4 regions of the Nocardia sp. NPDC052254 genome follow, and region 3 is predicted to be linked to each of the others. Evidence: riboswitches for the same ligand, from Rfam matches in the RefSeq annotation. Region 3 holds a riboswitch; each other region holds the start of a gene.
The links. Region 3 has a riboswitch for cobalamin ahead of AB0L57_RS19605 (CbtB-domain containing protein). Riboswitches for the same ligand answer to the same signal wherever they lie in the genome.
Positions count from the first base shown of each region.

Region 1 (6,948 bases), on a different contig from region 3:
TGGCTACTGTCGACCGTGCCCGGATACGAGCGGGGGCGATCGGAGGAGGTTCGATGGCGCGTACTCGACCGCAGGTCCGGGTCCGGCGGATCTACGACGACCCGAGTCCGGATGACGGGACACGGGTGCTGGTGGATCGGATCTGGCCACGTGGTGTGAGCAAGGAACGCGCGCATCTCGACGAGTGGTGCAAGCGGATCGCGCCGTCGACGGAACTGCGCAAGTGGTACGGGCACGATCCACAGCGATTCGACGGATTCGGCCGCCGCTACCGGGACGAGTTGCGAGATCCCGAACGTGCGGTCGAACTGGACCATCTGCGCGAGCTGGTCCGGCGCGGGACGCTCACCCTGCTGTCGGCGACCAAACGCATCGATATCAGCGAGGCGGCGGTGCTGGCGGAGCTGCTGGCCGTCGACCACGAGTGAATCCCTCGGCACGTCGCGCGTCGATCACGCCCGTCCGATCACAACGGGTTGGCCGTGTGGCGCAGCGTCCAGGCCGGGCCGCGTCCGTGCAGAGTGGTGGCGCTGAGCGGCGGGATGTCGATGCGCCAGAACGATTCCGGCGGCGCGGACAGGGCGACGAGGACGCTCGCCCGGATGACGGCCGGGTGGGTGACCGCGACGACGCGCCGGTGCAGCGGGGCACACGCACGCAGCCAAGTCCGCACCCGATCGATCACCTCGGTGACCGATTCGCCGCCGTGGCCGCGGTAGCCGGGGTCGCTCAGCCACCCCATCAGGTCCTCCGGCGCGAGTGCGTCCATCGCCGAACCCGCCCATCGGCCGCTATCCAGATCACGCAACGCGGGTTCGGTCGTGCCGGACAGATTCAGCAGTCCGGCGGTCTGCGCGGCCCGGACCTCGGGCCCGACTTGGACCAGATCGGCCCGGGATACCGCACTGTCGGGTGCGATATCCCGGGTGATCCGCTCGATCGGCTCGTCGATCGGGAACCGGGCGGCTCGCATCGCCTCGGTCATCCCGTGACTGATCAGCGTGAGCCGGGTGACGCCTGTGGTCATACGACCGGAGCCGGTGCGGCGGACTCGGTTTCGGCTCGACCGAACAGTCGAGGCGCCAGCGATGCGAAGCCGACACCGATGACCGTCCACAGAATGACCTGCGCGGCGAAGGAATAGAACCGGAAGTAGTACAGGTCGTCGGCGGGGAAGCCCGGGTAGACGATCTTCCCGCTCGCATCGGTGAGCGGACGCGGTGTCTCGGTGGCCGCATCACCCAGCGCGCGGTTGGCGGCCAGATGCCCGAGTGCGGGCAGCAGCGCGGCGATCGCGGTGACCACGACGACGAAGGCCAGTCCGGCGACGATGGTCGCGGTCCAATTGCCCAGCCGCGCTTGCAGTCGCCGGCCGAGCCAGACCGCGCCGACCGCAGCCACCGCGGAGATCACCACCATCAGCAGGTACAGGCCCGTGCGCTCCTTGATGGTGTCGGGGTTGCCGATCGAGGGCGGGTTGGCGGGATATTTGAAGAACGGCACCGCGTACAGCACGGCGAACATGCCGCCTGCCAGGCACAGCGCGAGATTGCGCGGGGTGAGTTTGCCGACGCGGCCGATGAACAGGCAGTAGACGACCGCGAACAGCGCGCCCATCGCCGCACCGAAGATGATCATGCCGAAACCGATGCCGATATTCGATTGCACGGATCGGGTGAACAGTTCGGTTTCCTCCATGCCGGGCATCGAGTGCCCGGCGGCCTGTTCCAGCTGGGTGTGGGCCTCGTCGCGCCCGCCCTCGTAGTCGATGGCGCGGTTGATGATGGGTTCGGCCAGGATCCGGGCGAACAGGAAGGCGAGCAGTCCGCCGATCGCGCCGACCAGTACGCCGCGGCCGATGATTCGTTTTTCCATGGTGTCGACTCGTTCCGCCGGTCAGTGGCAGGGGTAGCCGAGGAAGTGGCGGGCGTCGTGAACGAACTCGTGCACGTGCATATCGCTACCGAAGACGGAGACCGCACCCTGGTCGACACCGATGAAGTAGAGGGCGAGCAGTGCGAGCAGGGTGGTCCCGGCCAGCCACAGTGCCGTGGTGGGAATCGAGAGCCGAATCGACTCGATACCGGACCGGGGGACATAGGACGTCGCCATGGGGGCACTCCTTCAGGGGATTACGCGTCCCCGTAGACGGATGGTGAGCATGCGATCCGAGTTCCTGACTCGCACTCCGTCACCGGAGTGCTCACAGTGGCGCGACCATCCCGGATTCTCACCGGGTTCCTCGAATCGACGCTCACATAACCATACGAAACCGCTGTTCGTATGGTCAATCGGGGCGAGGACGGTCAGCTACCGCGCGCACCGGGTGAGGACGGGTTTCACGACGTCACCGTCACGCTGATCGGCCAGCGCGGCACCGATCTCGGTGTGCGGATAGGTCCGGACCAGCCGGTCGATCGGGAAGCGGCCCGCGCGATACAGCTCGAGCAGCCGCGGAATGAATTGCGCCGGAACCGCATCGCCCTCGAGGCAGCCGCGGACGGACTTGCCGCCCAGCACGATATCGCGTAGATCGATCGGCGGGACGCCGGCGCCCAGACCGACCACGGCCACGGCGCCGCCGACACCCAGTGCGCTCACCGCGGTCGCCAGAACCTCGGGCCGTCCGGTGGTGTCGAGGGCATGAGTGGCGCCGCCGCCGGTGAGATCCGCCAGCGCAGCGGCCATGTCACCGGCGGCGGGATCCAGGGCGGCCGTGGCGCCGAGTTCGACGGCGAGTTCCCGCCGTCTCACGGCGGGCTCGACCACGACCACATCGACTCCGGGCAGGGTCAGCGCGGCCAGCAGGCCGGCCATCCCCACCGCGCCCGCCCCGAAGACGACCAGCCGCGCGTCTGGTTCGGGCGCGAGAACATTCAGCACCGCGCCGGCGCCGGTCTGGAATCCGCAGCCCAGCGGCGCGGCCACCGCGAGATCCGTGTCGCCGGGGACCACGACGGTGTTGTCGGCAGTGGCCAGGGCGTATCCGGCAAAACTCGACTGTCCGAAGAATCCGTCCCGCACCGCGGTGCCGGCCACGGTGATGCGCGGTGTGCGGTCGGGCCGGGCGCCGAACTGATTGAGGACGGTGGATCGGGCGCAGTACGCGAGCCGGCCCAGCCGGCAGTTGCGGCAGTCGCCGCAGTGCCGGTAGGTCAGCACGACCCGGTCACCGGGGCGGACACCGGCCACCCGGCTCCCGGTCGCTTCGACCACTCCCGCACCCTCGTGGCCGAGCAGTACCGGCCGCTGCGGGCTTCCGGCCGCGCGGGACACCAGATCGGTGTGACAGATCCCGGCCGCCTCGATCCGCACCAGGATCTCGTCGTCGCGCGGGTCGTCGACCGTCACGGACTCGATATCGAAGGGGGCGTGAGGATCTCGCGACAGCGCGGCGGTGGTGGTGATCGGCACGGGTCAGATCCGTTCCAGATAGAAGTAGAAGTGTTCGCCGCCGGCCAGCACCAGCTCGGGACGCCCGTTCATGATGCCCATCAGCGTGGTCTCGTCGAGCCGCTTGAAATGGTCGAAGACCGCGCGGCCGTCGTAGACCATCGTCGCGGTGACCTCGCCGCGAAATTCGATGTCCCACAGCGTCGCTTCGCCGCCGCCCAGTGCGGTATCGGAGAACAGGGTCCCGTCCTCGGCGCGGCAGATGAGCGGTTTGGCGTCCATCGTGGAGACGAATGTCTTTCCGTGCCAGCGGCTCTTGTCCAGTGCGCGGCACAGTGGGTGACCGGTGCGGAAGGCGCCGCCCTGCCATTCGCCGAGGATGTCCTCGGCGCGCACGGTCTCGAGTTCGGACCAGAGCTGATCCAGATCGGCCGTCGCCACCCCGTCGGCCTGTCCGGCCAACTCCCGCCAGCGCTCGGTGGTGCCCGTCATGGTTCTCCTCCGCTCGTCGAACCGATCCGCATCGCGAACCAAGTGGTTCGGCAACTTACACCCGAACCAATTGGTTCGGCAAGATAGGATTCGCCGTATGCGCGCAGCCGGCCATGCCACGAGGGAGCGAATTCTCGCCGCCGCCAAGGTGGAGTTCGCTCGCCACGGCATCGCCGGTGCCAGGATCAACCGGATCGCGGACGCCGCGCACGCCAGCAAGGAGCGGCTGTACGCCTATTTCGGCGGTAAAGAGAGCCTGTACGCGGCGGTGACCGAGCAGTGGGCCGGTGCGACCGCGGCGGAGACCGCCCTGGATGCCGATGATCTGCCCGCCTATGTCGGCAGATTGTTCGACCACTATCTCGAGCATCCGGACAACGCCCGGCTACAGGCCTGGGCGGAGATCGAGGGCGTGCACATCCCGGGGGCGGACGAGGCGATCCGTCGGGCGGTGGCGCCCAAGATCGCCGAGATCCGCCGTGGCCAGCGCGGTGGCTGGATCACCGCCGAGTTCCAGCCGTCGATTCTGCTGACGCTGCTCACCGACCTGGCGCGCACGTCCGCGGTCCACGCGCCGGCCGCCGGTGATGCCGAAGTACGCCGTGCCGCAACGGTACTCGCGGCCCGCCGGCTGATCGCGCCGTAGCCTCCGATCCCGCCGCGGCCGCGCCGATTCGGTGGTCGAGCCGGGGCCGAGCGCATCCTCCGAGGGGGTGAGCGCCCCGATCGGGCCCGGACCGCCCGGCGCATGACGTCCGGTGGAATTGTCGCTGTTTATTCGTTTCGGTGCGGGTGCGGAATCGTGCGGAAATTCGGTCCGGCACGCTCGTGCATTTACAGACAATGCCCATCTGCGGAGTTCCGGAAACCGTTCGGCGCGTCGTTCGCAATTTCCGCGCCGACCCGGTGCAGGATGATTCTCGGAGACGTGTGTCCGGATGTATTGCCGGGTCGCCGGCCGGGTGGCGCGACGGACCCGGGAGGCGCCTGCTGGGAGCGGACTGTCCGCGCCGACGGTATCGATCGAGGTGGATCGTGATTCATGGCGCCGCATCCGAGCTGGAGGGCTCGCCCACCGCCTCCCGTGCGGTCATCCGTACGCGCAGAATCGCGCACATTCATCCGTGCAAATGTGCTTGCATTCGTAAATGTATTCGCGAAACGCGTGAAATTGAACTCGGTTGCACATTGTTGCGGTTGTGGCTAATGTGACCGCATCCCGATGGCGTGCGTGTGACCACATGTGATCGGGTGCGAGCGTGTACTGCGGGGAGGAATGCGGTAGATATCGGACAAGGGGGAACAAAGATTGGTATTCGATGACAACGAAATCTGCATCGGTGAATATTCGCGGATATCGCGACAGGGATATTACGACCGGTGCCGGTAGGCCCGCGCTGTTGTTCAGTGCGGTCACCACCGCCATGCGGATGCGCCCCCACGCGACGGTGTCGGCGGCGCAGGACGCCAGAACCTTCGGCGATTTGCTCGGGGAGGTGGCCGAGAAGGCCGCTCGGTTCGATACGGTCTTACGCCGCCCGCGGTCGAGAGTCCTTGTCGCACTGGGGAATTCCCCCGGCTATATCTCGACGGTACTGGCGCTGCTGGCGCGCGGCGATGTTCCGGTCCTGGCCAACCCCGCCCTTCCTTTGGCGGCGATGCGTCAGCTGATAGACGAATGCGCGATCGACGCCGTGGTGGCTTCCGGGCAGGCGAGCGGGGTCCGGCTCGACGAACGTTCCTGGGCCCAGCGCACCGATATCGACGGTGAACGTCCGGCGCTGCACCGCGACACCGAACTGTGCCGGGTCGCGTCCGCGCCGTCGCGGCGGCTGGTCTGCCTCGAATACTCCGCGACCGCGGTTCTCAACGCGGCGACGGCGTGGGTGGGTGCGAGCAAACTCCGGGAATCCGATCGTGTGCTCTGTTACGCCGGGTTGTTCGGGCGCTTCGGATTTCACACCGCCACGGTGGCCAATCTCGTCGCCGGCGCCGATCTGGTACTACCGGACGGCACCCACGCGCCGGGCAACATCCACCGCCGGCTGGCCGCGGAATCGCCGACCGTGTTGATCGCCGAGCCCGCGGTGTACCAGGCCATGGTGCAGGGGACGCGAGAGGAATTGCCGACCGAGGTGGCCGCGGCGCTGCGGCGGATCCGGCTGCGGGTGGCGCCGCATTCGGTGGCCTCGGCCGTGACCGAGCGGGTGCGCGCGATGTCGGGCCCCATCACGATCTGCTACGGCCTCGACGAAACCGGCCCGGTGGCATACGGTTTCGACGCCGCCGAGCGGGCCGGTGTGCATCTGCTGTCCGGTGTGCGGGTGCAGGCGCATTCGGCCGACGGCGAGCAGTACGCACAGGTGCACACCAAATCACTGGCGACCACCTATCTCAACGACCCGGCCGAATTCGACCGTTCGCTCACCGGGGACGGCAGCTATCTGAGCCGCAGTCTCGCGGGCCTGCCCGCCTGGGTGGTGGCGGCCGGCTGACCGGGGCGGTGCCCGGCCGTGGGCGGCCGGGACACAGCTTCATCCGCCGCGGGTGAGGTGGTTGCCGGGCCCGGCGCGCAGTGTCGATGTGCCGGTTGTCGCGCCCGGGCGATCACCGGCTCGGGCCGGCCGGTGAGGAGCTGCGGCGGTGAATCGACAACCACATCCGGTACGTCGCCGCGCGAGTGCGGTGTGGCGCCAGGCACGCAGCGCGCCGTGGACCTTCTCCTGGCTGACCCTGTTGCTCGTCACGACCATCGTGCAGCACTCGGTTCCGCGCAGCGAGCTGAAGCCCCTGCTGGGCGAGCGGTCGACCAATCTGGACAATCTGGAGAACGACCCCGTCCATGTCCTGGTGACCAGTCTGCTGTGGATCGACGGTTACTTCTGGCTGCCGTATCTGCTGCTGTTCTGGGTGTTCCACGCGCCGGCCGAACGCTGGCTCGGTGCGCTGCGGTGGGCGAGCGTGGGTCTGGTCGCCCACGTCGCGGCCACCTATATCAGTGAGGGAGTGCTGGGCTGGGCCATTCGGCACGGCCACGCCGATCCCGCGCTCGTCGACGTTCGC
Region 1 covers NZ_JBFAUW010000009.1:292,433-299,380, forward strand. The annotation lists gene AB0L57_RS23155 (DUF488 family protein) at 54-428, shown strand; gene AB0L57_RS23160 (histidine phosphatase family protein) at 467-1,027, opposite strand; gene AB0L57_RS23165 (CbtA family protein) at 1,024-1,875, opposite strand; gene AB0L57_RS23170 (CbtB-domain containing protein) at 1,897-2,112, opposite strand; cobalamin riboswitch at 2,149-2,291, opposite strand; gene AB0L57_RS23175 (NAD(P)-dependent alcohol dehydrogenase) at 2,311-3,408, opposite strand; gene AB0L57_RS23180 (DUF4334 domain-containing protein) at 3,418-3,885, opposite strand; gene AB0L57_RS23185 (TetR family transcriptional regulator) at 3,983-4,531, shown strand; gene AB0L57_RS23190 (class I adenylate-forming enzyme family protein) at 5,205-6,380, shown strand; gene AB0L57_RS23195 (rhomboid-like protein) at 6,529-6,948, shown strand, end outside.
Region 1: another riboswitch for cobalamin. It lies ahead of AB0L57_RS23170 (CbtB-domain containing protein); the one in region 3 lies ahead of AB0L57_RS19605 (CbtB-domain containing protein).

Region 2 (6,948 bases), on a different contig from region 3:
CCGGCCGGAGTGCCGAGTTCCCCACGCAGGAAACCGATCACCGAGTCCGGGATGTCGTACCGAGCCGGGTCGGCGGCGAAACTGTCCACGTCGACCCCGGATCCCACCAGCGACAGCGCCAGATCGCCGACCACCTTCGACGACGGCGTCACCTTGACCAGTCGGCCCAGCAGCCGGTCCGCCCCCGCGTATTTCGCCTCGACCTCCTCGAACCGATCCCCCAGCCCCAGTGCGATGGCCTGCTGACGCAGATTCGACAACTGCCCGCCGGGAATCTCGTGCTCGTACACGCGCCCGGTCGGGGATGTCAGGCCGGATGCCGCAACATCGAACGGCGCGTACACCTTTCGCAACGCCTCCCAGTACGGCTCGAGGTCGCACACGGCCTCCAGATTCAACCCGGTGTCGCGCGGCGAATGCGCGGCGGCGGCCACGATCGCCGACAGCGCGGGCTGACTGGTCGTACCCGCCATCGGCGCGCTGGCACCGTCGACGGCGTCCGCTCCGGCCTGCCACGCCGCCAGATAAGTCGCCAGCTGACCGCCCGGAGTGTCGTGGGTGTGCACGTGCACCGGCAGATCGAAGTTACTGCGCAGGGCCGTGACCAGGGTGTGCGCTGCGGGAGCCCGCAGCAGTCCGGCCATGTCCTTGATACCGATGACGTGTGCCCCGGCCTCGACGATCTGCTCGGCCAGCTTCAGGTAGTAGTCGAGGGTGTAGAGGTTCTCGTCCGGGTTCGACAGGTCACCGGTGTAGGACAGCGCGACTTCGGCCACCGCCGTACCGGTTTCGCGGACCGCGTCGATCGCGGGACGCATCTGGTCGACATTGTTGAGTGCGTCGAAGATCCGGAAGATATCAATGCCCGTATCGGTGGCCTCTTGCACGAACGCGCGGGTCACCTGTTCCGGATACGGGGTGTAGCCGACGGTGTTGCGGCCACGCAGCAGCATCTGCAGGCAGATGTTCGGGATCGCCTCCCGCAACGCGGCAAGGCGCTCCCAGGGATCTTCGTACAGGAACCGAAGCGCCACATCGTAGGTCGCGCCGCCCCAGCACTCCACCGACAGCAACTCCGGCGTCATCCGCGCCACGTGCCCGGCGACCTGCAGCAGGCCGCGAGTCCGCACCCGAGTGGCCAGCAGCGACTGATGCGCGTCACGGAAAGTGGTGTCGGTGACCCCGACCGCGTCGCGCTCGCGCAGCCAGCGAGCGAAACCCTCGGGTCCCAGGGTCAGCAGACGCTGACGGGTGCCGTCCGGCGGCGCGGCGCTCAGATCGATCGCGGGCAGTTTGTCGTGCGGATACACCGCCGTCCGCCGTTCTCCGTGCGGCTTGTTCACCGTCACATCCGCCAGATAGCGCAGGATGCGGGTGCCGCGGTCGGCGGATCCACGCTGGGTCAGCAGCTGTGGCCGCTCGCCGATGAACGAGGTGGTGATCCGCCCCGCCCGGAAATCCGGATCGTCGAGGACGGCCTGCAGGAACGGAATATTGGTGGCCACGCCGCGAATCCGGAACTCCGCCACCGCACGCCGGGCCCGCGCCACGGCCTGGTCGAAGTCGCGGCCGCGGCAGGTCAGCTTCACCAGCATCGAGTCGAAGTGCGCGCCCACCTCCGCACCCAGATTCGCGCCGCCGTCGAGCCGGATACCACCACCGCCCGGACTGCGGTAGGCGGTGATGCGGCCGGTGTCGGGCCGGAAGCCGTTGGCCGGATCCTCGGTGGTGATCCGGCACTGCAGCGCCGCACCGTGAATCGAGACGCTGTCCTGGCTCAGGCCCAGATCGGTCAGGGTCTCTCCGGCGGCGATGCGCAGCTGTGACTGCACGAGATCGACATCGGTGATCTCCTCGGTCACCGTGTGCTCGACCTGGATACGCGGATTCATCTCGATGAACACATGCTGTCCGCGCTCGTCGAGCAGGAATTCCACGGTGCCCGCACAGGAGTAACCGATCTGGCGGGCGAAGGCCACCGCGTCCGCGCAGATCCGCTCGCGCAGTGCGGGGTCGAGATTCGGCGCGGGCGCGAGTTCGATCACCTTCTGGTGCCGGCGCTGCAGCGAGCAGTCCCGCTCGAACAGGTGCATCACGTTGCCGTGCTGATCCGCCAGAATCTGGACCTCGATGTGACGCGGATCGATCACCGCCTGCTCGAGGAACACAGTCGGATCACCGAAGGCCGACTCCGCCTCGCGCATCGCGGCCTCGATGGCCTCGCGCAACTGGACCCGATCGGCGACCCGGCGCATACCGCGACCACCACCACCGGCGACCGCCTTGACGAAGACCGGGAACTCCATCGACTCCGATGCCGTCAGCAACTCGGCGACGTCCGCCGAGGGCTCGCTGGAGTTGAGCACCGGCAGACCCGCGGCCCGGGCCGCGGCAATGGCGCGCGCCTTGTTGCCGGTCAGCTCGAGCACCTCGGCCGACGGCCCGATGAAGGTGATTCCCTCCGCCGCGCAGGCGGCGGCCAGATCCGGATTCTCCGACAGGAACCCGTACCCCGGATAGACGGCATCGGCACCGGCCGATTTCGCCGCACTCACGATTTCGGGAATCGACAGATAAGCGCGCACCGGATGTCCGGGCACCCCGATCTGATACGACTCGTCGGCCTTCAGGCGATGCACCGAATTGCGGTCTTCATAGGGGAAAACCGCCACGGTGCCGATGCCCAGCTCGTATGCGGCACGGAAGGCGCGAATGGCGATTTCCCCGCGGTTGGCGACCAGCACTTTGGAGAACATTCGACCAAGGTACCCGGCCGCTGAGCGGGCACGAACAGCGAATACGGCTTCGCAGCCATCCTCACAGAGCGGCCCCGGGAATCTGCGAAGTTGTGTTGTCGCGGCCGTAACATCCGGGCACTCCCGGCGACGACCGATCACTCGCGTGGATTACCCTGGACGGCGCAGCTGGTTCGCTGCCGTCGACGAGTTGGAGCCCCGAGCGTCGCGTGCAGCGTCGACACCGGTCCTCGCGGACCGGCGAAGAGGGAACCCGGTGGGAACCCGGGACTGTCCCGCAGCGGTGAACAGGAACGAACGCCGTCATGAGCACTGGAATCTTCCGGGAAGCGACGGCCAGTAGGCGATATCCGGGGCGCATCTCCGGACCGGTCCCCGACCGATGCCTGTGAGTCCGAAGACCTGCCGGTTGTGCCGGATACGCCGTATCCGGCGGTCACCGCCTCGTGGATCGGGCGGGCGGACCCGGTGGGCCGGACCTCGGTGCGGCCAGGTGTGTGGGCTCCGTCCGTCCTTGCGGCGGTGTCCCGTGACTTCCACTACTGGAGAACACCGTGACCGTCACAGACAATCACCATCCGACCGCGCAACATTTCACCGCGACGGTCCTGGGCCTGCCGCGCATCGGGCCACGGCGCGAGCTCAAACGCGCCATCGAAGGCTATTGGGCCGGGCGGATGGACGCCGCCGAACTGACCTCGGTCGGCCGCACACTGCGCACCGAGGGACTGACCGCCGCTCAGGCCGCCGGGCTCGATTCCGTACCGGTGGGTACCTTCTCCCACTACGACCAGATGCTCGACACCGCTGTCCTGCTGGGCGCGCTGCCCTCGCGAGTCGCCGGCATCGCCGATCCGCTGGATCGCTACTTCGCCGCCGCTCGCGGCGCCGACGGGATCGAACCCCTGGAGATGACCAAGTGGTTCGACACCAACTACCACTATCTGGTCCCCGAGATCGGCCCGGACACCCAGTTCGCACTCGATCCGTCGAAGCTGCTGGCCGAATTGGCCGAGGCCCAGGAACTGGGGGTGAACGCCCGGCCGGTGGTGATCGGCCCGCTGACCTTCCTGGCACTGTCCAAGGGAGTCGACGGGGTCGCGCCGGCGGATCGGCTGGGTGAGCTGATTCCGCTCTACCGCGATCTACTGGGACAGCTGGCCGACGCCGGCGCCGGCTGGGTGCAGATCGACGAGCCCGCACTCGTACGCGATCTGTCCGACGCCGAGGTCCAGACGGTGCGTAGCACCTATGCCGAACTCGCGGCGGCGACACATCGCCCGAAGATCCTGGTGGCCACCTACTTCGGCTCACCGGGCCCCGCTCTGGGCGCACTGGCGGCCACCGAGATCGAGGGTGTCGCACTCGACTTCCGTTCCGGCGCCACGGTTTCCGAGGTGGCGGCGATCCCGGCGCTGGCGGGCAAGCTCGTCGTCGCCGGCGTCGTGGACGGCCGCAACATCTGGCGCACCGATCTGGAGTCGGCGCTCGGCGAACTGGGCACTCTGCTGGGATCGTCCGGGACGCTGGCGGTCTCGTCCTCGAGTTCGCTGCTGCACGTGCCGTATTCGCTGGCCGCCGAACCCGATCTGGATCCGGTCCTGCGGACCTGGCTGGCCTTCGGTGCGGAGAAGATCACCGAGGTCCGGATCCTGGCCGAGGCGATCGGCGCGGGTACCGAGTCCGTCGCCGCCGAGCTCGCCGAGGCACGCGCCGCCATCGAGAGCCGGCGCGCGGATCCGCGACTGCGTAACGAGGCCGTCCGCACCCGCCTGGCCGGCCTCGACGACGGGGACACCGGGCGCGCCCCGGCGGATCGGCGCCGGGAGCTGCAGCGCGAACATCTGCGCCTGCCGCTGCTGCCGACCACCACGATCGGCTCCTACCCGCAGACCACGGCGATCCGTACCGCCCGCGCCGCACTGCGTTCGGGTGAGATCACCGACGCGCAGTATCAGGAACAGATGCGTGCCGAGGTCGCCGATGTCATTGCGCTGCAAGAAGATCTGGGTCTCGATGTGCTCGTGCACGGCGAGCCCGAGCGCAATGACATGGTGCAGTACTTCGCCGAGCAGCTCGACGGCTTCGCCGCGACCCACAACGGGTGGGTGCAGTCCTACGGCACCCGCTGCGTGCGGCCCCCGATCCTCTTCGGCGATGTGGTGCGCACCGCGCCGATGACGGTGGAATGGATCACCTACGCCCAGTCGCTCACGCAGAAGCCGGTCAAGGGCATGCTGACCGGTCCGGTCACCATCCTGGCCTGGTCGTTCGTGCGCGATGATCAGCCGCTGGCCGATACCGCGCGGCAGGTCGCACTGGCGATCCGGGACGAAACCGTCGACCTCGAGGCCGCCGGCATCCGGGTGGTCCAGGTCGACGAGCCCGCGTTGCGAGAACTGCTGCCGCTGCGGCGTGGCGATCAGCAGCAGTACCTGGACTGGGCGGTGACCGCATTCCGCCTGGCCACCAGCGGTGTTCGCGACGACACCCAGATCCACACCCATCTGTGCTACTCCGAATTCGGTGAGATCATCGGCGCCATCGCGGCTTTGGATGCCGATGTCACCTCCGTGGAGGCGGCACGCTCGCACATGGAGATTCTCGACGACCTCAATGCCGTCGGTTACGCCCTGGGGATCGGGCCGGGTGTCTACGACATCCACTCGCCCCGGGTTCCGAGTGTGTCCGAGATCGAGACCTCCCTGCGCGAGGCGATGAAAGCCGTTCCCGCCGAACGGCTGTGGGTCAATCCCGACTGCGGGCTCAAGACCCGCGGCCGCACCGAGGTGGAGGCCTCGCTGCGCAACATGGTGAACGCCGCCCAGCTGGTGCGCTGACCCGTACCGGTCGGCGACCCGGCGCATCCGGGTCGCCGACCGGGCGATCCGGATGCCGGCATCGGGTCAGCAGCGACGCACCGGCCGTGTGCCGGATGATTGCGGGGGCGGCGACACGACCGCGCCGCGCACTTGTTCACGTTCGTCGAATCCCCCGCACTTCGCACAATACGCAGGGCTTATGTAGATCAAATACCCCTGTGCCCAGGGCCCTGGATCGCCCACACCCGGCGAAATTGCAATGATTGCGAAGGTTGGTGGGTACCATCTCCGGCGTGCGCAAGATGTATGCGGGTGCCCGGTTACGGCGGTTGCGCGAAGAACGACGAATGACTCAGGCCGCCCTGGCCAAGTCGTTGGAGCTTTCGCCCAGCTATCTCAATCAGCTCGAACGCGACCAGCGGCCACTCACCATTCCTGTTCTGCTGAAATTGAATTCGACCTTCGATCTGGATGTGCAGTTCTTCGCCGCCGATTCCGATGCCCGGCTGGTGTCGGATCTGCACGAGGTGCTGGTGGAGGCGGCCGGCGGCACGGCGCCCCCCGCGGCCGAGGTGGAGGATCTCGCGACCCGGCTGCCCGAAATCGCCAAGACCATCGTCGCCATGCACCGCAGACTGCGGGCGACCACCGATCAATTCGACCTGCTGTCGTCCAGGGTGGCCACGCCGGCCGGTGCCCCCGGTGTGCCGATGCCCTACGAGGATGTGCGCGACTTCTTCTACGACCACCACAATCACATCCCGCAGCTGGATCTGGCGGCCGAGCGGCTGTTCGACGAGTGCGGGCTGAGTATCGGGTCGATCGATCGGCAGTTGGCTCGGGTCGCCGAGGAACGGGCCGGCGTCACGGTGCTGGTGCGCGGTGACGGCGCGGATCCGGGCGTTCCGAAGCGCCGCTACGACCACGAAACCCGCACTCTCACCCTGGCCCGGCGCCTGCGGCCCGGACAGCGGGCCTTCCAGATCGCCACCACCCTGGCATTCCTGTTGCACGGCCGGCTGCTCGACGAGGTGCTCGACGCCACCCCCTCACTGGTCGGTGAATCGCGCGCACTCGCGCGGGTGGGGCTGGCCAACTACTTCGCGGGTGCGCTGGTCCTGCCGTACGGGCGGTTTCTCCGGTCGGCCGAGGAACTCGCCTACGACATCGATCTGCTGTCGTTGCGTTTCGAGGTCGGCTTCGAAACGGTCTGCCATCGGCTCAGCACCCTGCAGCGGCAGGGGCAGCGCGGTGTGCCGTTCTTCTTCGTCCGCACCGATCGGGCCGGAAACATCTCCAAGCGCCAGTCCGCCACGGCCTTCCACTTCTCGCGTGTGGGCGGCAGCTGCCCGCTGTGGGTGGTGCACGAG
Region 2 covers NZ_JBFAUW010000003.1:508,251-515,198, reverse strand. The annotation lists gene AB0L57_RS11035 (pyruvate carboxylase) at 1-2,756, opposite strand, end outside; cobalamin riboswitch at 2,964-3,181, shown strand; gene metE (5-methyltetrahydropteroyltriglutamate--homocysteine S-methyltransferase) at 3,311-5,596, shown strand; gene AB0L57_RS11025 (short-chain fatty acyl-CoA regulator family protein) at 5,872-6,948, shown strand, end outside.
Region 2: another riboswitch for cobalamin. It lies ahead of metE (5-methyltetrahydropteroyltriglutamate--homocysteine S-methyltransferase); the one in region 3 lies ahead of AB0L57_RS19605 (CbtB-domain containing protein).

Region 3 (6,948 bases):
CGGCGCGAGTGGCGAGGAGGCCGGGCAGATCAGCCTGATCTGAACCCCGGCCCCCGGCGCGCTGCGGTGTGGCTAGTCGCATTTCACGGTCGGTGCCGCGATGTTGAGCCCGCATTTCAGCAGGTGCGCGCTCATGTTGATGATGTCGGTGGCGGTGGCTCCGCCCAACTTCTCGGCCCTTTCGGCCCGTGGATCCTTCTCTGTCCGCGGCTCCTTCTCCGGCTTGCCCGGCTGCTCGGCTTCGCCACCACCCAGCGGAAAGTTCGGATTGCGGGCGGGAACCGCTGGGCGGGGTGCCGCATTCGCCGGTGCGGTGGTGAGCAGACCGGCTCCCAGCGGGAGAAGTGCGGCGCCGGTGGCCGCGACGATCAGGCTGCGCACGCGCGGACGGTGGGTCATTTCGCATCACATCCTCGGTTCGAAACGAATCGGGGGTAGAACGAACTGCCCGACAAGTAACGCACAGCCGGCGGTGTGGTTCGTGTGATTCCTGTGAATCGCACCCGTGGTTCTGCGTGTCCGGCCGGAGTGTCGCTATCCGTCCTTCTCGGGTGCCACTGCCTCCGGATGTACATCCGTGGCCAGCATCGCCGGGCGCGCGGCCTCGTAATCGTCGACGAAGCGATGGAACAGGATCGCGAACTGCTCGCGGTCGGCGTCGTTCCAGTCGGTCAGGATGCGCCCGATCATCTCGTTGCGCAGGGCGCGCAGGTGCACGGCCATCTCCCGGCCGGCTTCGGTGACGATCAGCACACTGGCGCGGCCGTCGTCGGGGTCGGCCTCGCGACGGAGCAGGCCCCGTTTGACCAGCCCGGCCACCTGCCTGCTGATGGTGGAGGCATCGGAGTACATGGCCTCGGCCAGGGTGCCCGACCGCATCGGCCCATCGCTGAGCAGCCGGAAGATGATGCGATACGCGGAGGTGTCGACCTCGCCATGAGAAGCGGCCGCGACCTGGGCATTCGTTCGCTCTCGGATGCGCCCGAGGCGAATCAGCTGCTGGCCGATCGTGTCGGTCACCTGTTCGCCGTCCATCTCCGCGGCCTCCTGCTGTGCGTCCCCGCCGTGTCACCGGCGGCGACCAACTACTTGCGGCAATCAACTATTTGTATACACAAAGCGGTTGTGATGTGGCGATGTTTCGGACCGCGCCGGCGCCGGCTGCCGGGGGCACCGACGGGTCAGGGGCCCGCGACGGGAGCGGTGACGGCGGTGGTGAGACGGATCAGATCGGCCGGTGCCAGCTCGATCTCGAGCCCGCGACGACCGGCGCTGCACAGCACGCGATCCCAATTCGAGGCGGAATCGTCGATCACCGTCGGTAGTGCACGCCGCTGACCCAATGGTGACACTCCGCCCAGGACATAGCCGGTGATGCGTTGTGCCTTGACCTTGTCGGCCATCGCCGCCCTGGGCGCGCCCAGCGCCGCGGCGGCCGCTTTCAACGACAGCGATCGCGGCACCGGTACCACCGCCACGGCCGCGGCTCCGGTGGACAGTTCGATGACGAGCGTCTTGAAGATCTGCTCGGCGCTGACACCCACCCGCTCCGACAACGCCGCGACCGCCTCGTCGCCGTAGTTGTCGCTGCGCGGATCGTGCGGATACGAATGCACCACATGGGGGACCCGGGCACGGATCAGCGCTCCGATCGCGGGTGTGGATGCGGCCATGCCGGCCACCGTACCGATGTCCGTTTCCACCCGGCAAACGGGATTTCTGCCTGTCGGCGGGGTCGGCCGGGAACACAGCGGGCGCTTGCCATGTTGAACTGTTCCGCCAGCACGGAGCGGTTGTCAGCACAACCGCACGCGACCCAGACAGCTCGAAGGAGAAGCCGGTGACCGTCCTCGTCGACGAACGCCCGGTAACGATCGGCGACTCGCACGCGTACTCGCTGATCGACATCGTGACCCCGGACACCGGGTTCGGCCGGCATCCCGCGCGCGCGGTAGATTCAACTGCTACGGCGACCGAAGGGACTTCCGTGACGAGCGACGACGAACTGGCGGCCGATCGCCCCCGCGGTGAGAGCGCGGGCGGTTCCCGGCCGGAAGACATCGAGATCCCCGACGACCCGGTGGAAGACGAGGCGACCGCCTCGTCCGATGCCGCCGTAGAGGTCGGGGAATCCACCGTGCGCAGCACTGCCGACGACACCGAACTCGCCCGGCGCTTCGAGCGCGACGCACTTCCGCTGCTGGATCAGCTCTACGGCGCGGCCCTGCGGATGACCCGTAATCCGGCCGATGCCGAGGATCTGGTGCAGGAGACCTTCGCCAAGGCGTACCAGGGCTTCCGGTCGTTCCGGGAGGGCACCAACCTACGCGCCTGGCTGTATCGAATCCTCACCAACACCTACATCAACTCCTACCGCAAGAAGCAGCGCCAGCCCGCGCAGTATCCGACCGACGAGATCACCGACTGGCAGCTCGCCGCCACGGCCGAGCACACGTCCACCGGTCTGCGATCCGCGGAGATGGAGGCGCTCGAGGCCCTGCCCGACGACGACATCAAGGCTGCCCTGCAGTCGCTGCCCGAGGAATTCCGCATGGCGGTGTACTACGCCGACGTGGAGGGCTTCCCCTACAAGGAGATCGCCGACATCATGGGGACTCCGATCGGCACCGTCATGTCCCGGCTGCATCGCGGACGTAAGCAGCTCAAGGGGCTGCTGGCCGATGTCGCACACGAGCGGGGGTTCGACCGGAACCGACCGGGCAACGGCGCGCGTCAGGAGGTAACCCAGTGAGCAACAGTGGGCACGAGCACGACGATCGGGGCGCTGGGGACGGAATGGAGCTGGACTGTTCGGCGGTGCTCACCGACGTGTGGCTCATGCTCGACGGCGAATGCGACGATGCCACCCGGGCGCGTCTGCAGCACCACATGGACCATTGCTCTCCATGTATCGAGGCCTACGGCCTGGAGGAGAAGCTCAAGCGGCTGCTCAGCCGCAAATGCGGTGGTGACCGGGCTCCCGAATCACTGCGTGAGCGGCTCACCCTTGAGATCCGGCAGGCGGTCACGATCACCGAGACCCGGGTCGAACCGGAGCGCTGAGCACACACTCATGAAAGCCGAATGCGGCATGCCATCCATCGATGACATGCCGCATTCGGCGTTTATCGCACGGCGCGACGGCTCAGGAGTTCGGCCGCTTGCCGTGGTTGGCCGCATTCTTGCGGCGGCTGCGCTTCTTACGCCCACGCTTACCCATCGGTATCTCCCTTCTGGCCCCTGGACGGGGATCAACCCGCCTCAGGTGCGAGTTCCGGGAGAAAAGGTTACATGCGGCCGGGCCGGACGCCGCAATCGGCCGTCTCGCCAGGTACCGCTCGTCAAGGATCGGATCGCGCCGCGGCGGGCGTGACCGGAGCCGCGGACGGCCCGGCGGAAGTGCGGTTTTCGAACGAGTCCACCCCGGTGGATTGACCTCGGCATTCGCGTTCTCTTATGGTGATACGAGCGATGAGTAGAGGAACCCGGTGAGATTCCGGGACGGTCGCGCCGCCGTGTGGAGTTTGTCGGAACTTCGAGTCGGACCCTTGATCGTCGCCGGTAGTAGTGCCCGGGGACGCGATATCCCCGTCAGGTGAGGAGAAGTTCATGGCCACGTCGTATGCACCTCAGGCCGGTATCCGGCCGGTGTCGCTGTCCATCCCGACCACGGCGTTGTGGCTGGCGGGAACGACCATCCTCGCGCTGCTGGCGTACTACTTCATCGGTGTGGATCAGGGCGCGGTGTCGATCTTCGGCAGCGATATGCATGTCCACGAATTCGTGCACGACGCACGTCATTTCCTCGGTTTCCCCTGCCACTGAGCACGCGGGTTTCACCGCCGGACGGCGAACCATCCGTCGGAGCTTGCCGGAGCTTCCTGGGATATTCGGTATTCGTCTGTGCCGGAAAACATTCAGTCATCGACACCGCGACCGGTGTGATCGCGGCATCCTCGGATGCCGCCGCAACGCCGCACAGTGGTCGATGAGGTGAGCTCGGCGCGCGGCTGTCGCCGTGCCGAGCCGACCGCCTCGACAGGCGGTCCGCAGCACCTCGCGTTGTCGTTCGTCTCATGACCGCGCCCGCATGAGCGGGACGGTCCCCTCGTCGTGCCGGCATCTGGAGAAGTCATGCCCTGCACGTCGCGATCGCCGCCGACGGTATCCACGGCGACCACGAGAGTCGCTGTCCACCAGGCCATTCCGATCGATCACCAAGGAAATCCCATGAAGACCAGGACCTCACTCGTTCTCGGCTCCGCGCTGACCATCGCGGCACTGACCGTCGCCGGTGGTACCGCGAATGCCGATGCCCCGGCGGCCCCGCAGGAACGGCCCGGCTCGACCGTGAGCACCGATGTGCTGCCCGGGATCCACTACACGGCCAATGTGGTCGACCACTCGGTGGTGCTGCGGACCGACGGCGGCCGGCTCAACGTGCGCGGCAACCAATTCGAAATCCTCGACGACAACGGCAATCTCGTCGCCGGCCTGCCGCTGACCTACAAGCACGATCAGCGGGACTGGCCGATCGCGGCGCAGGTCGACGGCCGGACCGCGGTGCTGACGCCCAGCACGAATCCGGCCGAGGCGGTCGCCTCGACGACACCGGATCTGACTCCGATCGATGATCAGGCCGACTTCAACGACGCCCTCGGTGTGGCGGCCAACCAGATCGGTCTCGCGACCGGTCTGGGTGTGCTCGTCGGAACCGCCATCGGCCTGGTCGGTGGTTGTGTGGCCGGTGCGCTGGTCGGCACCGCGCTGATGCCCCCGATCTTCTTCGCCGGTGCACCGGGCGGCTGCCTCGCGGGCGGCTCCGCCGGTGCCGCGCTCGGCGCCGCGGCGGGGACCATCATCCTGGGGGTTCCGGTCGCGGTGATCAGCGGGATCCAGTTCTTCGACACACTGAACAAGCCGAAGAACTAGCCCGTCACACCTCGGGTTCCTGCAGCCGGCGGAAGCCGTGGTCGTGGAAGACCAGCGGCCGCCCGCCCGCGCGAGTGGCTGTTCGATGGATGCCGAGGATGACCACCAGATGGTCACCGGCGTCCACGATGCTGTGCACCGAGCCCTCGACCCAGCAGGTTGCGCTGTCGATGAAGACGGCGTCCCGATCGCCGCGATGTACTCGCAGGTCCCGGAAGCGTTCGCCGCCGGGACCTGCGAGTGCCCGGGCCGCGGCGTGCTGGTCCGCGCCGAGCAGGCTCAGGCCCAGGCGCTCGGCGGTGGACAACTGCGGCCACGTCGTCGACGTGCGCTGCACGCAGAACAGCATCAGCGGCGGGTCCAGGGACACCGGCACCATGGTGCTGACCGCGAAACCGCAGGGCGCGTCGTCGATGTCGGCACATACCGCGACGACCCCGGCGGGGAAGGTCGCGAACATGTGCCGCAGCGCCAGTCCGTCGGTGCGTTCCTCGAGTAATTCGAGCATGGTCGTGCCTCGCCGGATCAGCCGCGAGCGGAAACGAGCGCCGCGCGGGCCAGTGTCGCCTCCGCCATCTTCACGTGTGCGGCGTCGACCAGTACGCCCTCGACGCCGACGGCGCCGCGTCCCCGCGCCTCGGCCGCGCGGTAGGCGGCGAGATTACGCTCGGCCAGCGCGATGTCGTCCGCGGTGGGCGCGTAGATCCGATTGGCGACGGGCACCTGATCGGGGTGGATCGCCCACTTTCCGGTATAGCCGAGCAGCGCCGACCGCCCGGCATCACGTTCGTAGCCGGTGAGGTTGCGATAGTCGGGATAGGGGGAGTCCAGGGCGTCGATCCCCGCGATCCGGGCGGCCACCAGCACCTTGTTCCGCGCGTAGTGCCAGAAGTCGCCCGGATAGTCACCCAGGGGCTCGAAATTGGTGTCCACCCGCGCACCCTGGGACAGCGAGAAGTCGCCGACACCGAAGATCAGCGCGTCGACCCGATCGCTCGCGACGGCGATGGCCTCGGCGTTCGCCAGCCCCTCGACCTCTTCGATCAGGACCTCCAGCCGGATGCGCCGGGACAGGCCGAGTTTGGTCTCCAGCTGGGTCAGCAGCATGTCCACCCACCAGACGTCGCGCGCCGTGCGCGCCTTCGGGACGACGATGGTCTCGAGCTTGTTCCCGGCCCTGGTGACGACCTCGATGATGTCGTCGTGACACCAGGGGGTGTCCAGCCCGTTGATCCGGATGGCGGGAACGGTTGTGCCCCAGTCGAGTTCGGTCAGCGCACGAATCGCCTTGCTACGGCCCTCGATCTTGTGCGCGGCGGGAACGGCGTCCTCGAGATCCAGGAAGACGAGATCCGCGCCGCACGACAGCGCCTTGTCGAACATGTGGTCGTTGACGGCGGGCAGTGCCAGCTCCGAGCGGCGCAACAGGTCGGTCATGGTCGAAATCCTTTGTGCTGTAATGGAAACAGTCTGTACCGGTGCAAGCGGTCAGAGCACGCCTTGCGCGCGCAGGGCGGACAGTTCGGTGTCGTCGAGTCCGAGCAGGTCCCGGTAGACCTCGGTGTTGTGGGCGCCGAGGCGAGGGCCGAGATGGGTGATGCTGCCGGGGGTCGCCGAGAACCGGGGTACCGGCGCCTGCACGGTCATGGTTCCCAATTCCTCGTCGGGTGTCCGGACGAAGACCTCGCGGTGGCGCAGTTGCTCGTCGCGTACCAGGTCGGCGGTGTCGTAAACCGGTGCGGCAGCGACCTGCTCGGCCTCGAAGACGGCCATCGCCTCGTCGAGGGTGTGTACCCGGACCCAGTCGGCGACCACCGCGTCGACCTCACTCGCCCGTTTCAGCCGGCGTTGCGGATCGGCGAAATCGGCGTCGGTGACCAGATCCGCACGACCGATCGCGCGAAATACCCGCAGCGCCAAGGCAGGTGAACTGCCCGACATGGCCAGCCATTTCCCGTCGGAGGTCCGGTAGGTGTTGCGTGGCGCCGAGATGTCCCAGCGGTTACCGCCTCGCTG
Region 3 covers NZ_JBFAUW010000007.1:170,477-177,424, forward strand. The annotation lists gene AB0L57_RS19575 (SOS response-associated peptidase) at 1-43, shown strand, start outside; gene AB0L57_RS19580 (hypothetical protein) at 73-399, opposite strand; gene AB0L57_RS19585 (MarR family transcriptional regulator) at 535-1,035, opposite strand; gene AB0L57_RS19590 (aminoacyl-tRNA deacylase) at 1,182-1,682, opposite strand; gene AB0L57_RS19595 (sigma-70 family RNA polymerase sigma factor) at 2,138-2,752, shown strand; gene rsrA (mycothiol system anti-sigma-R factor) at 2,797-3,063, shown strand; adenosylcobalamin (AdoCbl) riboswitch at 3,453-3,601, shown strand; gene AB0L57_RS19605 (CbtB-domain containing protein) at 3,610-3,825, shown strand; gene AB0L57_RS19610 (hypothetical protein) at 4,231-4,932, shown strand; gene AB0L57_RS19615 (flavin reductase family protein) at 4,937-5,440, opposite strand; gene AB0L57_RS19620 (CoA ester lyase) at 5,458-6,369, opposite strand; gene AB0L57_RS19625 (CoA transferase) at 6,421-6,948, opposite strand, start outside.

Region 4 (6,948 bases), on a different contig from region 3:
CCAACGACGGCCGAGCCGGGCGCGGGATGCGGCTGGTCCCCGGACTGACCATCGCGATCGAGCCGTGGTTCGCCCGCACCACCGACCGCATCATCGTCGATCCGGACGGCTGGACGATCCGTTCCGCGGACGGCTCCCGCACCGCCCATTCCGAACACACCGTCGCCGTCACCGAGCACGGCCCCGAAATCCTCACCCACGCCGTCTGATTCGACGGCATCTCACCGATACCGGCTAGGCTGCCTCGCTGTGGACAATCCCTTCGGCCCGGCCGGTACCGCGAACTATGTGCTTCTGACGACGTTCCGTGCGAACGGCACCGCCGTCGCGACCCCGGTATGGGCGGCACTCGACGATGCCCGGCTCTACGTCTGGACCGAAACCAACAGCTGGAAGGTCAAGCGCCTGCGCCGCAATGCCGAGGTGACGCTGCAGCCGTGCAATTACTCCGGCACACCGCACGGCGAGGTCGTCCGCGGCACCGGCACCGTCCTCGACGAGGCGGGCAGTGACCGGGTGCGCTCGCTCATCAAACGTAAATACTCGCTGATGGGGTGGCTGGTCGTGACCGGAAGTGTGCTGCGGCGCGGGCGCAAGGGCACGATCGGGATCGAGATCACCGCCGCGGGCTGATCGCCGGCGCCGCCTACCGCGCCACGATCGCCAATCCGACCGACCCGTCGCGGCCGCGGATCAGCCGGTGCCCGCGGATGAAGACCGTGCCGATCACTCCGTACTTGTGCGCGATGAGATCGCGGACCCGGTCGGTGCCGTCGGCATCGAGGATGCGCGCGGTCCCGGGGCTCACCTGCGAATCCTTGGGGCGGCCGCGCGAATCACAGGGCTGCACCGTCACCTCCGGGTTTCGGTGCAGCCGCTTGACCTTCCAGGTCTTCGGATTGGTCCACACCACCAGGTCGTCGCCGTCGGGGGCCACCCAGACCGGCGTCGCGACCGGCGTGCCGTCCTTCTTGTAGGTGGTGAGGAGCACGTACTTCTGGTGTGCGAGCTCGTTCCAGTTCATGCATTCGACAGTACGAGCCGCAATGGTCGCCGACATCGGTCCGCGGACGCATTCCCCGATCCGCACCTCGACGTAACGGCCCGGCCTATTCGAGCTCGCCCTCGGTCTCCAGGTAGATCTGACGCAACCGATCCAGCGTCTCCGGCTGCGGCGCTTCCCACAGCTTGCGTTCGGCGGCCTCGAGCAGCCGTTCGGCGATGCCGTGCAGCGCCCACGGATTCGACTCGGTCATGAACTTGCGGTTGACCTCATCGAAAACGTAGCTCTCCGAGAGCTTCTCGTACATCCAGTCGGCGACCACATTGGTGGTGGCGTCGTATCCGAACAGATAGTCCACCGTCGCGGCCATCTCGAACGCACCCTTGTATCCGTGCCGGCGCATCGCCTCGAGCCAGCGCGGATTGACCACTCGCGAGCGGAACACCCGGGTGGTCTCCTCCGACAGCGTCCGGGTCCGGACCGAGTCCGGGCGGGTGCTGTCGCCGATGTAGGCCTCCGGGTTCCTGCCGGTCAGCGCCCGGACCGCGGCGACCATGCCGCCGTGGTACTGGAAGTAGTCGTCGGAATCGGCGATGTCGTGCTCGCGGGTGTCGGTGTTCTTGGCCGCGACGGCGATGCGGCGGTATGCGGCGCGCATATCGTCGGCCGCGGGGGCGCCGTCGAGATCCCGGCCGTAGGCGTAGCCACCCCAGGTGGTGTAGACCTGCGCGAGGTCGTCGTCGGTGCGCCAGCTCTTGGAATCGATCAATTGCAGCAGGCCGGCGCCGTAGGTGCCGGGCTTGGAACCGAAGATCCGGGTGGTCGCGCGCCGGTGGTCACCGTGCTCGCCGAGATCCGCATCGGTGTGCGCGCGAACGTAATTCGACTCCGCCGGCTCGTCCAGACCCGCCACCAACCGCACCGCGTCGTCGAGTAGCGCCAGGACGTGCGGGAAGGCGTCGCGGAAGAAGCCGGAGATCCGGACCGTGACGTCGATGCGCGGCCGGCCCAGCTCCGCCTGCTCGATCACTTCGAGCCGGGTCACCCGACGGCTCGCCTCGTCCCACACCGGCCGCACCCCGAGCAGGGCGAAAACCTCGGCGATATCGTCACCGGCGGTCCGCATGGCGGAGGTGCCCCACACCGACAGGCCCACCGAACGCGGGTATTCGCCGTGATCGGCCAGATAGCGCTCGAGCAGCGAATCCGCCATGGCCTGACCGGTTTCCCAGGCCAGCCGCGACGGCACCGCCTTCGGATCCACCGAATAGAAGTTGCGGCCGGTGGGCAGGACATTGATCAGCCCGCGCAGCGGTGAACCGCTCGGACCGGCCGGAATGAAGCCGCCGTCGAGAGCGTGCAGGATGCGGCCGATCTCGACGCCGGTCTGCCGCAGCCGGGGCACGACTTCGGTGGCGGCGAAACGCAGGACCTCGACCAGTGTTTGCGGGTTCGCGACCTCCGGTTCGTGCCGGGCCACGAGTTCGTCGGCGACCCGCGCGGACCAGTCCGCGGCCTGCAACTCACCGAGCAGGCGACGGGCCCGCTGTTCGACGGCGTCGACCCGTTCGCGAACCTCCGCACCGGACTCGTCGAGTCCCAGGGCCTCGCGGAGGCCGGGCACCGCGAACTCACCGCCCCAGAGCTGACGCGCGCGCAACATGGCCAGCACCAGGTCCAGTTCGCCCTCACCGACCGGCGCCTGCCCCAGGATGTGCAGGCCGTCGCGGATCTGGACGTCCTTGATCTCGCACAGCCAGCCGTCGACGTGCAGCAGCATGTCGTCGAAGGATTCCTCGTCGGGCCGTTCGTCCAGGCCCAGATCGTGGTCCATCTTCGCGGCCCGCATGAGGGTCCAGATCTGCTGGCGGATGGCCGGCAGTTTGGCCGGGTCCAGCGTCGAGATGTTGGCGTGCTCATCGAGCAGTTGCTCCAGGCGCGCGATATCGCCGTAGGTCTCCGCGCGGGCCATCGGCGGGATCAGATGATCGACCAGGGTGGCGTGGGCGCGGCGCTTGGCCTGCGTACCCTCGCCGGGATCGTTGACCAGGAACGGGTAGATCAGCGGCAGATCGCCGAGCGCGGCATCGGTCCCGCATGCCGCCGACATGCCGAGGGTCTTACCGGGCAGCCACTCCAGATTGCCGTGCTTGCCCAGATGCACCATGGCGTCGGCACCGAAGCCACCGCCCTCGGCCGGCGCCGACAGCCATCGATAGACCGCCAGATAGTGGTGGCTCGGCGGCAGATCCGGATCGTGGTAGATCGCGACCGGGTTCTCGCCGAATCCGCGCGGCGGCTGTACCAGCAGCACGATATTGCCGAAACGCAGTGCGGCGATGACGATCTCGCCGTCGGGATCGACGGAGCGATCGACGAACAACTCACCCGGCGGCGGTCCCCACGCCTCGATCACCGCGGTGCGCAACTGCTCGGGAAGGGTCGCGAACCAGGACGCGTACTGCCGGGCGCCGATCCGGATCGGATTACCTTCCAGCTGTTCGGCACTGAGCCAGTCCTGATCCTGGCCGCCGGCCGCGATCAGCGCGTGGATGAGTGCGTCGCCATCGCGTTCGAGCAGCCCCGGCACCTGACCCGGATCGCCGAGATCGTAACCGGCCGAACTCATCTCGGTGAGCAATCGGATCGCGCTCGCGGGCGTGTCCAGGCCCACGGCATTGCCGATGCGGGCATGTTTGGTCGGGTAGGCGGACAGCATCAGGGCGATCCGGCGCCGTCCGGCGGGCAGATACCGCAGGCGCGCATGGCGGACCGCGATTCCCGCGACCCGCGCCGCGCGCTCCGGATCGGGGACGTAGGCGGACAATCCGTCGGCGTCGAACTCCTTGAACGAGAACGGCACCGTGATGATGCGCCCGTCGAATTCCGGCACCGCGACCTGGGTGGCCACATCCAGCGGCGACAGGCCGTCGTCGTTGTCCTCCCACTGGGCGCGCCCGCTGGTCAGGCACAACCCCTGCAGGATCGGCACATCCAGATCCGCCAGCGCGCCGATATCCCAGGCCTCGTCGTCACCGCCCGCCGAGGCGGTGGCGGGTTTCGTGCCACCGGCCGCCAGCACCGTCACCACCAGGGCGTCGGCCCCACGCAGGGTGTCCATCAGTTCCGGCTCGGCATTGCGCAGCGACGCGCAGTACAGCGGCAGCGGCCGGGCACCCGCCTGTTCCAGCGCCGTGCACAGCGCCTCCACATAGGCGGTGTTCCCGGCCAGATGCTGTGCCCGGTAGTACAGGACGGCCACCGTCGGGACGCGACCCGGAATCCGAGAGTCGTTACCGGTCAACGCCTCTGGCGTCCGCTCGAGCTCACCCCAGGACGGCAGCTGCACCGGCGGCTCGAAGCCGTGACCGGTCAGCAGCACCGTGTCGGACAGGAAGTTGTGCAACTGACGCAGATTGTCCGCGCCACCGGCGGCAAGGTAGTTGTGCGCGTCCGCGGCGACGCCGCCGGGAACGGTGGAGCACTCCATCAACTCGGCATCGGGTGCCATCTCGCCACCGAGTGCGACCAGGGCGATACCACTGGCCCGCAGCGCGTCCAGGCCCTCCTCCCAGGCCCGGCGCCCGCCCAGGATCCGCACCACGATCAGATCGACCCCGGTCAGCAGTTCAGGCAGGTCCTCGACCAGCAGCCGGGCCGGATTGCCCAGCCGGTAGCCGGCGCCGCTGGCCCGCGCGGACAGCAGATCGGTGTCGGAGGTGGACAGCAGCAGGATCACAGTTCTCCTCGGGTGACGCGCCCATCGCGGATTCGGCTGCCCGCCCGGAGGGTCTGACTGTCACAGTGGCGCGACCGCACCGGAATTCCACCGGATTCCTCGTAGAGCGAGCAACCCGGATGCTATCGCGCCGCCGCACCCGGCCCGCTCCGAGCCCTGCTCCGCCCGCACGGTGGCAGATCTCGATGTGGTTTCCGTTGGGACGCAATGCGGTCCACAACGACGCCGATCGCCATATCCGAGACCATGACCCCGGCGTACGCTGTGTGTATGCCAAACTCACCGGGATGGGCCAGGCGGAATCGCTTCGCCGCCTGGTCGGGAATTGTATGCATGATGATTGCTGTGGCATTGCTGGCAATGGCTCTTGCCGCTGCGGCCGGTGGGCGTGGCGGGCTGCTGCTCGTCGCCGCCGGTGCCTGTGCCGTCGTGGCGATCTTCGGATTGCTGGTATTCGAGTCCACCGTGCGCCGTGATCGCGCCGACCGGCATGTGACTCCGCACCTGCTCGACAACACCTACGCCGACGAACGGCTGTGGAAGTTGGTCATGCGCGCACGCGGTGGAAGCGGGCCGGAAGGTCGGTGATCGGAATGTCCGATACACCGAGTTGGGTCCGGCGTAATCGCCGCGTGGCCTGGACCAGCTACTTCTGCGTTCTGATCGGATTCGCGACCCTGGCGATGGGCCTCACCGCCGCCGGTACTGGACACCGGGGCTGGGCGTTGACGGCGGGGATCATCTGCGCGGTGGCGTTCATCGGCGGCATCAGCCTGTTCGGCGCGACAGCCCATCACGACCGGGTCACCCACCACGCCATCCCGAATCTGCTGTCGGATTCCTGGCCCGGCCCCGCCTTCGACTCCAGCGGTCTGCCCCGCGATCCCCGGCCGATGCTGCGACGCGGTCACTGACCGGCGCCCCCTTCCGGCGCCGCGCGAGCCTCGTAGGCTGGAACGATCATGACGCGATCCGCCCCCGACTCCTGCCCCGGCGTGCTCCGCTTGCACCAGGCCGCGGACGGCCCGCTGGCCCGGATCCGGCTGCCCGGCGGCGTGCTGACGCCCGATCAATTGCGGGCGCTGGCGAGCGCGGCGGCCGATCTCGGCGACGGCACCATCGAGCTGACCTCACGCGGCAATGTGCAATTGCGCCAGATGCACGACGCGGCCGCGCTGGCACAGCGGCTCGGCACCGCCGGTCTGCTGCCCTCACCCACACACGAGCGCGTCCGCAACATCGTCGCCTCGCCACTGTCGGGCCGGATCGGCGGCATCGCCGATGTGCGCCCGCTGGCGGCCGAGCTCGACACGGGGCTACGGGCCGCGGCCGAACTCGCCGAACTGCCCGGTCGGGTCCTGTTCACCCTCGACGACGGGCGCGGGGACGTCAGCGGATTCGGCGGCGACATCGGCATCCACGCCACCGGCCCCGGCGAATACGCGCTCGTGCTGGCCGGAGCTGATTCCGGCGCGCGGATCCCCGCCGGACGGGCGGTGTCGACGATCCTCGCGGCGGCGCACAGCTTCCAGCGGCTGCGCGGTGCGCGGTGGCGGCTGCGCGAGATCGCCGACGGGCCCGCGCGGATTCTCGATGACCTACCCCTGCGCCCGGCGGCCGCACCGGTGGAATTCACTGCCCGACAAGACATTCCGATCGGCTGGCTACCGCAGCCCGGCGATCGGATCGCATTGGGCGCGGCCGTCCCGCTCGGCGCCCTGCCGGCCCGGACCGCCGAATTCCTCGCGGCGGTGGAACATCCGATCGTCATCACCCCCTGGCGTAGTCTGCTGCTCGCGGATCTCGACGAATGGACCGCCGAACAGGTGGTACGGGTACTGGCGCCGATGGGCTTGATCTTCGACGCGGCCTCACCGTGGCTGCTGATGTCCGCCTGTGCCGGGCGGCCCGGATGCGCGAAGTCACTCACCGATGTGCGCGCCGATGCCGCCGCGGCCGTCGCGTCCGGACGGGTCGTCCCCGGCGGCGCGCCCGCACCCGACGGCACCGGAATCGACGCCGATCATGTGGTCGCGGCCGGACGTCAGCACTGGTCGGGGTGTGATCGCCGCTGCGGACGCCCGCCCGGCGCGGTCACCGATGTGGTCGCCGAACCCGGCGGTTACCGGATCACCGGCCCCTGAGCGGCCCACCGGCGAGGGCCGCGTTCCCACCGCGGCACCCGATGGCGGCGTCCACGCGACCC
Region 4 covers NZ_JBFAUW010000008.1:234,290-241,237, reverse strand. The annotation lists gene map (type I methionyl aminopeptidase) at 1-209, shown strand, start outside; gene AB0L57_RS21495 (PPOX class F420-dependent oxidoreductase) at 250-633, shown strand; gene AB0L57_RS21490 (PPOX class F420-dependent oxidoreductase) at 647-1,024, opposite strand; gene cobN (cobaltochelatase subunit CobN) at 1,110-4,742, opposite strand; cobalamin riboswitch at 4,771-4,895, opposite strand; gene AB0L57_RS21480 (hypothetical protein) at 5,088-5,330, shown strand; gene AB0L57_RS21475 (hypothetical protein) at 5,336-5,656, shown strand; gene cobG (precorrin-3B synthase) at 5,705-6,886, shown strand.
Region 4: another riboswitch for cobalamin. It lies ahead of cobN (cobaltochelatase subunit CobN); the one in region 3 lies ahead of AB0L57_RS19605 (CbtB-domain containing protein).